Regions from separate parts of the Streptomyces sp. NPDC055400 genome, predicted to be linked through region 2. Evidence: predicted binding sites of a transcription regulator. Region 2 holds the regulator's gene; the other holds the start of a gene.
What was found. Region 2 encodes HrcA, which represses chaperone genes, less so after heat shock. Its sites were predicted from a motif close to TTNGCACTCNGNNNNNCNGAGTGCNAA; they were not measured.

Region 1: groES (co-chaperone GroES) is a predicted target of HrcA. The motif match lies at 3,383-3,409, and genes of this name have one in related genera.

Annotation. Positions count from the first base shown of each region.
Region 1 covers NZ_JBSHLM010000008.1:205,296-211,030, forward strand. The annotation lists gene ACWIGU_RS22340 (SDR family NAD(P)-dependent oxidoreductase) at 1-238, shown strand, start outside; gene ACWIGU_RS22345 (ester cyclase) at 375-1,082, shown strand; gene groL (chaperonin GroEL) at 1,196-2,821, opposite strand; gene groES (co-chaperone GroES) at 2,932-3,240, opposite strand; gene ACWIGU_RS22360 (polysaccharide deacetylase family protein) at 3,477-4,421, opposite strand; gene ACWIGU_RS22365 (polysaccharide deacetylase family protein) at 4,469-5,365, opposite strand; gene ACWIGU_RS22370 (class I SAM-dependent methyltransferase) at 5,482-5,735, shown strand, end outside.
Region 2 covers NZ_JBSHLM010000004.1:563,365-569,099, forward strand. The annotation lists gene ACWIGU_RS13805 (SpoIIE family protein phosphatase) at 1-1,247, shown strand, start outside; gene hemW (radical SAM family heme chaperone HemW) at 1,302-2,534, shown strand; gene ACWIGU_RS13815 (DUF3097 domain-containing protein) at 2,548-3,420, opposite strand; gene ACWIGU_RS13820 (MBL fold metallo-hydrolase) at 3,455-4,186, opposite strand; gene hrcA (heat-inducible transcriptional repressor HrcA) at 4,308-5,324, shown strand; gene dnaJ (molecular chaperone DnaJ) at 5,325-5,735, shown strand, end outside.

The DNA.
Region 1 (5,735 bases), on a different contig from region 2:
CTTCGTTCGTACGGAGTTCCACGAGCGGGCATCAATGGGCACCGACAACATCCCCAAGTGGATGTGGCTCGACGCCGACAAGCTGGTGGCGGCGGCGCTCGCCGACCTGGCGCGCGGCAAGTCGCTGTCGATCCCGGATCCGCGGTACAAGACGCTGATGGGCGTCGTGAAGCTGGCGCCGCGCGGGCTGCTCGGCGGGGTCACGGCGAAGACGGGGCGCAAGTACGGGCCTCAGTAAGGCGCGGCGGGTGCGGGGCCGGGGCAGTGAGCGCCTCGGCCCCTCGCCCGTTCCCGCCGGCTCGTTACACGGCGGTGGGAAGATGGAGCTGTCCGGACCTTACGCAGGGGGGCGCAGGGGGGCCGGAGGCGGCGTCATGACGTTTGTGCAGGTCATCGACTGCAAGACCAGCCGATTCGACGAGATGAACCGGCTCATGGACACATGGGCGGAGAAGACGCAGGGGAAGCGGACCGCGACGCACAGCGTCATCGGCAAGGACCGGTCCGACGACACCCACTTCATCGAGATCGTCGAGTTCCCGTCGTACGAGGAGGCGATGCGGAACTCGAACCTTCCCGGGACCGACACGATCTTCCGGGAAATGGTCGCCCTCTGCGACGAGATGCCCACCTTCACCGATCTGGACGTGGTGCGGGACGAGCAGTTGTACGCGGGCAACGCGCGCCGGTTCTTCGAGACGGTCGCCACCGAGGGTGAACTGCCGCCGCTCGACGGCCTGCTCGCGCAGGACTACCACGACCACGATCCCGGCAACGTGACGGACACCATCGGTCTCGACGCGATGCGGCGCGAGATCGAGATGTACCGCCGCGGGTTCGACATCGAGTTCACCATCGACGACCAGATCACCGAAGGCGACCGCGTGTGCACGCGGTGGACCTTCAGGGGTGACCACAACGGCGACTTCATGGGGATCCCGGCGACGGGCAAGCAGGTCACGATGACCGGCGCCACCATCTTCCGGTTCCAGGAGGACGGGAAGATCGTCGAGGGCTGGTGGCACGAGGACCGGCTGGGGCTGATGGCCCAGCTCGGCGCGCTCGACGAACTCGAGGGCTGACCGGGGGCCGTGCCGCGGGGCGCAACGCCGAGGCCCGGCCCCGCGGCAAGCGCGGAACCGGGCCTCGTACGAACAGACGCCAGTGCGACCGGCGCCCCTGAGTGCTCAGTGCACTAGTGGGAGTGGCCGTGCCCGTGGCCGGCGGCCTCGGGCTCCTCCTCCGCCGGCTTCTCGACGACCAGGGTCTCGGTCGTGAGCAGCAGCGAAGCGATGGACGCGGCGTTCTCCAGGGCGGAGCGGGTGACCTTGACCGGGTCGATGACGCCGGCCTTGACCAGGTCGCCGTACTCGCCGGTCGCGGCGTTGAAGCCCTGGCCCTTGTCGAGCTCGGCGACCTTCGAGGTGATGACGTAGCCCTCGAGGCCGGCGTTCTCGGCGATCCAGCGCAGCGGCTCGACGGCGGCGCGGCGCACGACCGCGACACCGGTGGCCTCGTCGCCGGTCTTGTCGAGGTTGCCCTCGAGGACCTTGACGGCGTGCACCAGAGCGGAGCCACCACCGGAGACGATGCCCTCCTCGACCGCGGCGCGGGTCGCGGAGATGGCGTCCTCCAGACGGTGCTTCTTCTCCTTGAGCTCGACCTCGGTCGCGGCACCGACCTTGATGACGCAGACGCCGCCGGCGAGCTTCGCGAGGCGCTCCTGGAGCTTCTCGCGGTCCCAGTCGGAGTCCGTGTTCTCGATCTCGGCCTTGATCTGGTTGACGCGGCCCTCGACGTCGGCCTTGTTGCCGCCACCGTCGACGATCGTGGTGTCGTCCTTGGTGATGGTCACGCGGCGGGCGGTGCCGAGCACGTCCAGACCGGCCTGGTCGAGCTTGAGGCCGACCTCCTCGGCGATGACGGTGGCACCGGTGAGGGTGGCCATGTCGCCGAGCATCGCCTTGCGGCGGTCACCGAAGCCGGGCGCCTTGACGGCGACGGCGTTGAACGTGCCGCGGATCTTGTTCACGACCAGGGTCGACAGGGCCTCGCCCTCGACATCCTCGGCGATGATGAGGAGCGGCTTGGAGCCACCGGCCTGGATGACCTTCTCCAGCAGCGGCAGCATGTCCTGGATGGAGGAGATCTTGCCCTGGTTGATCAGGATGTACGGGTCCTCGAGCACGGCCTCCATGCGCTCCTGGTCCGTCACGAAGTACGGAGACAGGTAGCCCTTGTCGAAGGCCATGCCCTCGGTGAAGTCCAGCTCGAGCCCGAAGGTGTTGGACTCCTCGACGGTGATGACACCGTCCTTGCCGACCTTGTCCATCGCCTCGGCGATGAGCTCGCCGACCTGCGAGTCCTGGGCGGACAGACCGGCGACGGCGGCGATGTCGGCCTTGTCCTCGATCGGGCGGGCGGTCGCGAGGAGCTCCTCGGACACGGCCTTGACCGCGGCGTCGATGCCCTTCTTCAGGGCGGCCGGGGAGGCGCCGGCGGCGACGTTGCGCAGGCCTTCCTTGACCAGGGCCTGGGCGAGCACGGTGGCGGTGGTGGTGCCGTCACCCGCGATGTCGTTGGTCTTGGTCGCCACCTCCTTCACCAGCTGGGCGCCGAGGTTCTCGTACGGGTCGTCGATCTCGACCTCACGGGCGATCGTGACACCGTCGTTGGTGATGGTGGGAGCGCCGAACTTCTTGTCGATGACGACGTTGCGGCCCTTGGGGCCGATCGTCACCTTGACCGTGTCGGCAAGCTTGTTGACGCCGCGCTCGAGGGCGCGACGGGCGTCCTCGTCGAACTTCAGGATCTTCGCCATGGAGCTGTTAGTCCTCTCGAACGAACTGCGCCCCCGACGCCCGGCATGCTGAGAAAAGTCGCAGCTGAGTAGCGGGGTGCCAGGGGCGCAGAACTAAAACAGTGGGTGAATTACTTCTCGACGATCGCGAGCACGTCGCGAGCCGAGAGGACGAGGTACTCCTCGCCGTTGTACTTCACCTCGGTGCCGCCGTACTTGCTGTACAGCACGATGTCGCCGGTCTGCACGTCGAGCGGCAGACGCTCGCCGTTCTCGAAGCGTCCCGGGCCCACGGCGAGGACGACGCCCTCCTGGGGCTTCTCCTTCGCGGTGTCCGGGATGACCAGGCCAGAGGCGGTGGTCTGCTCGGCGTCGAGCGGCTGGACCACAATGCGGTCCTCGAGCGGCTTGATGGCAACCTTGGAGCTGGTGGTCGTCACGATCCGACCTCCCCCTTCGGAGATCACGGGGTTAACTGTCTGAGGTGGCGACCAGGTGGATCCGTCGTCGCGGGTGCCGGACCTGCCCGTCGCTATTGGCACTCTCCAGTGGGGAGTGCCAGGGCTGAGACTATGACTGCGATTAGCACTCGGTCAAGCGGAGTGCCAATTCGCTGAGGGCGAGTCCTCCGCACGGCCCCCGCGGCCCGTCCGCCACAGCCCCTCCAGCCCTTCCCTCACAGGTAGTTCTCGAGCCTCCCCACCGTGAACCCCTGGGCCTGGATACGGCGCAGCAGCCGCGCCGTCATCCGGGTGGGCGTCGCGCCGCGCGGCCCGGCACGGTCACCGGACCGGGCAAGGACGATGTCGCCGGGACGCAGCCGGTCCCCGTCCTCGTAACTCAGGTCCTCGCCCCGCGTCGAGGCGCGCCACAGGACGACGGCACCGACCCCGCACGTGGCCGCCGCGCGCAAGGTGTCCTGGTCGTACGCGCCGAAGGGCGGGCGGAAGAGGCGGGGGCGGGTGCCGAAGCGGTTCTTCAGCCGGTCCTGCTGGCCACAGATCTCGGCGTGCTGCTCGGCGTACGGGAGCGAGGGCAGGAAGTGGTGGTTCAGGGTCTGGTTCTGCACGCCCGCGCCGAGGGCCCGCAGCATGCCGAAGTGGTCGCGACCGGGGCCCGCGACGCCGTCCGTGAGGAAGACGCTGACGGGCAGCCTCAGGTCCCGGACCATGTCGGCGAAGCGCGGGTCGCGGTCCACGCCGTCGTCGAAGGTCAGGAAGACGACGCGGTCCCTGGTCCGGACGTGGTCCACGACGGGCGGGAGCGGGTGCGAGCCAGGGCCGGCCCCGGCCGCGTGGCGTGCCGGAGGTCCGGGCGCCGGGGCGAGCGGCGCGGAGAGCCCCCAGCTGCGATAGGAGCCCGGAACGGCGCCGCCCCGAGGGGAGTTGAGAGGCGCGGCGTGCGCAGGCCCCCCGGCCGCCGCCTGCCCGGCGCCTAGCGCACCCCAGGACGATCCGCGCCCCACACCGATGACCGGTGTGGCCGCCGGTGCCGGGTGCCGCGAGTGGCGGACCTTCTCGGCCGCCTTCCTGCTGAGCCGCTCGATCGGGTCCACGGACGGGGCGCACCCGGTGAGCAGCACGGGTGCGAGGACACCGGCGGCCAGGGCGGCGGCGAGCAGCCGCCGCGGCCCGGTGCGCGCGGGGACCCGTCGCGCCCGCACGGACCTCACAGGTAGTCCTCCAGCCGGGCCACCGCGTACCCCTTGCCGGTGACGTACTTCATGAGCCGGCGGACCATGTCTGGCATGGTGCCCTTCCACTCCTCGCGGCCCCGGAAGTGGGTCAGGATGATGTCGCCGGGGTGCAGGTCCCGGTCCACCTCGCGCCACTCGACGTGGTCGACGAACACCTCTTCGTTCCAGAGCGGCACGTACTTGATGCCGCAGGACTTGGCGGCGCGCAGCGTGTCCCGGTTGTAGTTGCCGTAGGGCGGGCGGAAGAGGACGGGCCGCTTGCCGTACTGCTCCTCCATGATGTCCTGCATGCCGCAGATCTCGCGCTTCTGCCCCGCGTAGGACAGGCCGGGCAGGTACGGGTGCGTCAGCGTGTGGTTGTTCAGGGTGACGCCTCGGGACTGCATCTTCCTGAAGTAGCCGTAGTTGTCCTCCACCAGGTAGTTGCTGAGGAAGGCGGTGTACGGGATCTTCAGGTCGCTCATCATCTTCAGGAACGCCGGGTCCTTCTCGGAGCCGTCGTCGATGGTGAGGAACACGACCTTGTCCTTGGTGGGCACGGTCGTGAAGACCGGCGGCAGATCCTCCTGGCCGTGGACCTCGAAGCCCTTGCGGGGCCTGATCACCGGCTTGCCGGCAGGAGGGGGCGGCGCGAGAAGCGGCGGCTCGGCGAGGCGCCACTTCTCGGCCATCGCGACCCGGGCGGCCTGCGCGGCGCCCAGCTCGGCCCCGGCAGGCGGCCCGTGGAGGGGCTGCCGGCCGGGCGCCGGCCGGACGGCCTCCGTGCCGACGGACGAGGCGCACCCGGAGGCGATCGCACAGGCGGCGAGCACGGCGAGGCCGGCCCGTGTACGGCCGTGCCGGACCCCTCGGCCCGGCATCCCCTTCATGGCCCTTTTGTCGTACAAGTCGCATGGCGCCGGATCCTCGCAGCTCACGGCGCTGATCAGGGCCCGACACCGCGGCCGGGCGCGCACCGTCCACCGACTGGCCCACAATGGACCTGATGAACGACCTCGCCTCCTTCAGCTCGCTGCTCTCCGCGGAGGGCCAGGCGCTCCTCGACGACGTACGGGACATCACCCCCGGCCAGGAGCTCGCCGTCGCCACCCGGCTGCGCCGCGACCACCCGGCGGAGCTCGTCTCGGCGGCCATCGCGCAGGCCCTGCTGCGGCAGCGCGCCGCGGCCAAGTTCGGCGAGGCGGACGCCGGCCGCATGTACTTCACGGCGAACGGCGTCGAGCAGGCGACCCGCACGAG
Region 2 (5,735 bases):
ACCAGGTCGCCTCACTCGCCGGACAGATGCTGGTGCCGCGCATGGCCGACTGGTGCGCCGTCTGGCTCGACGACGAGGACGGCAGGCCCGACCGGGGCGCCGCCGACCGCGCGGGCCGCGGCACCGACGCCCTCGCCACGCCCCGCCTCGCCCGCGTCTGGCACACCAGCGAGAACCGCATGGAGGAGCTCCGCAACATCCTGGAGAAGGACCCGCCGCAGCCCACCGACGCGGCGCGCAGCGCGGCCGTCCCCGTGCCGTGGCCCTTCGAGAGCCTCGGCGGCGACCCGACGGGCGCCGCGCTCGCCTACCGCCTCAGCGCGGGCGGTCGCGCGGTGGGCACCCTCCTCATCGGACGGGCCGGCCTGACGCGCTTCCCCGACGAGGTCACGGGCCTCGTCGAGGACTTCGCCCGCCGCGTCGCCCTCGCCGTCAGCGCGGCCCGCCGCTACACCCGGCAGGCCACCATCAGCCGCATCCTCCAGCGCGGACTGCTGCCTTCCGCCGTCGCGCAGATCCCCGGCATCGAGTCCGCGCTCGTGTACGAGCCGCGCGACGCGGGCGGCCCCGGCGGCGACTTCTACGACGTGTTCCCCGCCGGTGACGGCCGCTGGTGCTTCGCGCTCGGCGACGTCCAGGGAAAGGGCCCCGAGGCAGCCGTCGTCATCGGCCTCGCCCGGCCCTGGCTGCGGCTGCTCGCCCGCGAGGGGTACCAGGTCGCCGAGGTCCTCGACCGGCTCAACCGGCTCCTCCTCGACGACGCCACGGAGGCGGCCGACGCGGCTGCCCGCGCGCTCGCCGCCGCGGGCGGCCAGGGCCTCGCACCCGAGGGCGCGCCCCGCTTCCTCTCCTTGCTCTACGGGGAGCTGGTGCCCACCGAGGACGGGATGCGCTGCACCCTGGCCTGTGCCGGACACCCGCTGCCGCTCCTGCTGCGGCCCGACGGCCTGGTCGAGTGCGCCGCCGAGCCCCAGGTGCTCCTCGGCGTCGTCGACGATCCCGGCTACACCAGCGAGAGCCTCGTCCTCCACGACGGCGACACCCTCCTGTGCGTCACGGACGGAGTGACGGAGCGCCGGGACGGGCACCGCCAGTTCGACGACGGCGACGGCCTCTCCCACGCCCTCGCCGGCTGCACGGGCCTCACCGCACCTCTGCTCGCCGAACGGATCAGACGCCTGGTCCACGAATTCTCCGAGAGCCCACCGGACGACGACCTGGCACTGCTGGTACTGCAGGCCCGGTAGGTCCTCACGGCCGCGGCCGGCGGGACCACCTCGCGACTGCGGGACAATAGGTCCATGCCTTCCGCACTTCCCGACGGTGAGCCCGTCCCCGACGACGGCGCGTTGCCCGCCTCCGCCCTGGCCGGGGCGGCGGAGCGGCCCCTCGGGTTCTATCTGCATGTCCCGTACTGCGCCACGCGCTGCGGCTACTGCGACTTCAACACGTACACCGCGACCGAGCTGCGCGGCTCCGGCGGTGTGCTCGCCTCGCGCGACAACTACGCGGACACCCTCGTCGACGAGGTCCGTCTCGCCCGCAAGGTCCTCGGCGACGACCCGCGCCAGGTGCGGACCGTCTTCGTCGGCGGCGGGACCCCGACGCTCCTCGCGGCCGACGACCTCGTGCGCATGCTCGGGGCGATCCGTGACGAGTTCGGACTCGCGCCCGACGCCGAGGTGACGACGGAGGCCAACCCCGAGTCCGTCGGCCCCGCCTACCTGGAGACCCTCCGCGAGGGCGGCTTCAATCGCATCTCCTTCGGCATGCAGAGCGCCAGGCAGCACGTCCTGAAGATCCTCGACCGCACCCACACCCCCGGCCGCCCCGAGGCCTGCGTCGCCGAGGCGCGCGCCGCGGGCTTCGACCACGTCAACCTCGACCTGATCTACGGCACCCCCGGCGAGAGCGACGACGACTGGCGGGCCTCCCTGGAGGCGGCCATCGGCGCCGGACCCGACCATGTGTCGGCGTACGCGCTGATCGTCGAGGAGGGCACCCAGCTCGCCCGGCGCATCCGCCGCGGCGAGGTCCCGATGACGGACGACGACGTCCACGCGGACCGCTACCTGATCGCGGACGAGGTCCTCGGCGGTGCGGGCTTCGACTGGTACGAGGTGTCGAACTGGGCCACCACCGACGCCGGGCGCTGCCTGCACAACGAGCTGTACTGGCGCGGCGCCGACTGGTGGGGCGCGGGCCCCGGCGCGCACAGCCACGTCGGCGGGGTGCGCTGGTGGAACGTGAAGCACCCGGGCGCCTACGCCGGGCGCCTCGCCGAGGGACGTTCGCCCGGCGCCGGCCGCGAGCTCCTCTCGGACGAGGACCGGCGCGTCGAGCGCATTCTGCTGGAGCTGCGCCTCCTGGAGGGCTGCCCGTTGTCGCTCCTGAAGCCCGCGGGCCGCGCCGCCGCGGGCCGGGCCCTGTCCGACGGCCTGCTCGAAGCGGCCCCGTACGAGTCCGGCCGCGCCGTCCTCACCCTGCGCGGCCGGCTCCTCGCCGACGCGGTCGTCCGCGACCTCGTCGACTGAGCCCGCGCAGCCGTCAGGGCAGCGTCACGAAGTCGATCAACTCCTCGACCCTGCCCAGGAGTTCGGGCTCCAGGTCGCGGTAGCTGTGTACCCGCGACAGGATGTGCTGCCAGGCCGCGCCGGTGTTCTCCGGCCAGCCGAGCGCCCGGCACACGCCCGTCTTCCAGTCCTGGCCGCGCGGCACCCGGGGCCACGCCCGGATGCCCACGGCCGACGGCTTCACGGCCTCCCACACGTCGATGTAGGGGTGGCCGACGACCAGCGCGTGCTCGCCGGTGACCTGCGCCGCGATCCGTGACTCCTTCGAGCCGGGCACCAGATGGTCGACGAGGACGCCGAGCCGCGCGTCCGGCCCGGGAGCGAATGCGGCGACGATCGCGGGCAGGTCGTCGACGCCCTCCAGGTACTCCACGACCACGCCCTCGATGCGCAGGTCGTCGCCCCAGACCCGCTCCACCAGCTCCGCGTCGTGCCGGCCCTCCACATAGATGCGCCCGGCCCGCGCGACCCGCGCCCGCGCCCCGGGGACGGCGACCGACCCGGAGGCCGTGCGCGCGGGACGTACGGGCGCCGCGGCCACGGGGCGCACGAGGGTGACGACCCGGCCTTCGAGCAGGAAGCCGCGCGGGTCCATGGGGAACACCCGATGCTTGCCGAAGCGGTCCTCCAGGGTCACCGTCGGGCCCTGGGCCGTCTTCTCGCAGCGGACGACCGCCCCGCAGAACCCGGTCGTGACCTCCTCGACCACGAGATCCACGTCCGCCGCCACTTCGGGCGCGGCCTGCTGCTTCTTCCACGGCGGGGTGAAGTCGGGGGAGTACGGACGGTGCCGCGGGCCCGAAGGGCCCTCGTTGGAAGGGCGGTGGCGGGAGACGGGTGGGAGCATGGTGCAGACGATAGGAGTACGAACTGCCGTGCGGTTACGACACGCCGAAACGCGCCGCCAGCGCGGCACGCTGCGCCCGGACAAACTCCGCATTCACCGCGGCTCCGTGCCCGGGAACGTACACGGCGTCTTCACCGCCCAGTTCCAGCAGCCGGCCCAGAGCGGCCGGCCAGCGGGACGGCACCGCGTCACGGCCCGCCTGCGGCTCGCCCGACTCCTCGACCAGGTCACCGCAGAAGACGACCTCGGGCGTGCCCGGCACCAGGACCGCCAGGTCGTGCCCGCTGTGCGCCGGGCCCACGTTCGCGAGCAGCACCTGGAGCCCGCCGCCCAGATCGAGCGTCCACTCCCCGCACACCCGGTGGTGCGGCACGACGAGCACGTCCACCGCGTCGGCCGCCTCCTCGTGCGGCACGCCGTGCGCGACCGCGGACGCCCGCAGTTCGTCGCGGCCCCGCGTGAACACCGTGTCGATGCCCGCGGCGCCGTACACCTCGACACCGGCGAACGCCGCCGTGCCCAGAACATGGTCGAAATGGGGGTGCGTCAGCGCGATATGCGTCACGCGCGCGTGCGGGCCGATGAGGCGCCGGGTGTCCGCCCGCAGCGCCGAACCCTCACGAAGTGATGAACCCGTGTCGATCAGCAACGCCGCCCCGTCGCCCACCACAAGGCCCGTCGTGCAGTCCCAGCCCGGCAGCCGGATCCGCCCCGCCCGGGCGGACAGCTCCTCCCAGCCCACCTCATTCCAGTCCAGGTCGTCCATGGGTCCGACGCTAGCGCCCTTGCCGGGCCCGTACCCACCGGCCGTACACTGACCCGGAGACCATTGGCACTCGGCCGCACCGAGTGCCAGCCGCGGACGACACAGCTGGAGGTGTGCGCGAATGCTCAGCGAACGCAGGCTCGAAGTGCTGCGCGCCATCGTCCAGGACTACGTGGGGACCGAGGAGCCGGTCGGCTCCAAGGCGCTCACCGAGCGGCACAGCCTCGGCGTCTCACCGGCGACGGTGCGCAACGACATGGCGGCGCTCGAGGAGGAGGGCTTCATCGCCCAGCCCCACACGAGCGCCGGGCGGATCCCCACCGACAAGGGGTACCGCCTGTTCGTGGACAAGCTGACGGCGGTCAAGCCGATGACGGGGCCCGAGCGCCGCGCCATCCAGAACTTCCTCGACGGCGCCGTCGACCTCGACGACGTCGTCGGCCGGACCGTGCGGCTGCTCGCGCAGCTGACACGGCAGGTCGCCGTGGTGCAGTACCCGTCCCTGACGCGGTCCACCGTGCGCCATGTGGAGCTGCTCTCGCTCGCCGCCGCCCGTCTGATGCTCGTACTGATCACGGACACGGGCCGCGTCGAGCAGCGGATGATCGACTGCCCGGCGCCGTTCGGCGAGACCTCTCTCGCCGATCTGCGGGCCCGGCTCAACAGCCGGGTCGCGGGACGCCGCTTCGCGGACGTCCCGCAGCTGGTGCAGGACCTGCCGGAGTCCTTCGACGCGGAGGACCGCGGCACGGTCGCGACGGTGCTCTCCACTCTCCTGGAGACGCTCGTCGAGGAGACCGAGGAGCGTCTGATGATCGGCGGCACCGCCAATCTCACCCGCTTCGGACATGACTTTCCCCTCACCATCCGGCCCGTCCTCGAGGCCCTCGAGGAGCAGGTCGTGCTCCTCAAGCTCCTTGGTGAGGTTAACGATTCGGGCATGGCCGTACGGATCGGTCACGAGAACGCCCATGAGGGACTCAGCTCCACCTCCGTGGTCTCGGTCGGCTACGGTTCGGGCAGCGAGGCAGTCGCCAAACTCGGCGTGGTCGGACCGACCCGCATGGATTACCCGGGAACGATGGGAGCAGTACGCGCAGTGGCACGTTACGTCGGACAGATCCTGGCGGAGTCGTAAGTGGCCACGGACTACTACGCCGTACTCGGCGTGCGCCGCGACGCCTCCCAGGACGAGATCAAGAAGGCCTTCCGCAGGCTGGCCCGTGAGCTTCACCCGGACGTGAATCCGGACCCGAAGACACAGGAGCGGTTCAAGGAGATCAACGCCGCCTACGAGGTGTTGTCGGACCCGCAGAAGAAGCAGGTCTACGACCTCGGCGGCGACCCCCTCTCGCAGGCGGGCGGAGGCGGGGCCGGCGGCTTCGGCGCCGGTGGCTTCGGGAACTTCTCCGACATCATGGACGCGTTCTTCGGAACGGCGTCCCAGCGTGGTCCCCGGTCGCGTACACGCCGCGGCCAGGACGCCATGATCCGGCTCGAGATCGAGCTGGACGAGGCCGCCTTCGGGACCACCAAGGACATTCAGGTC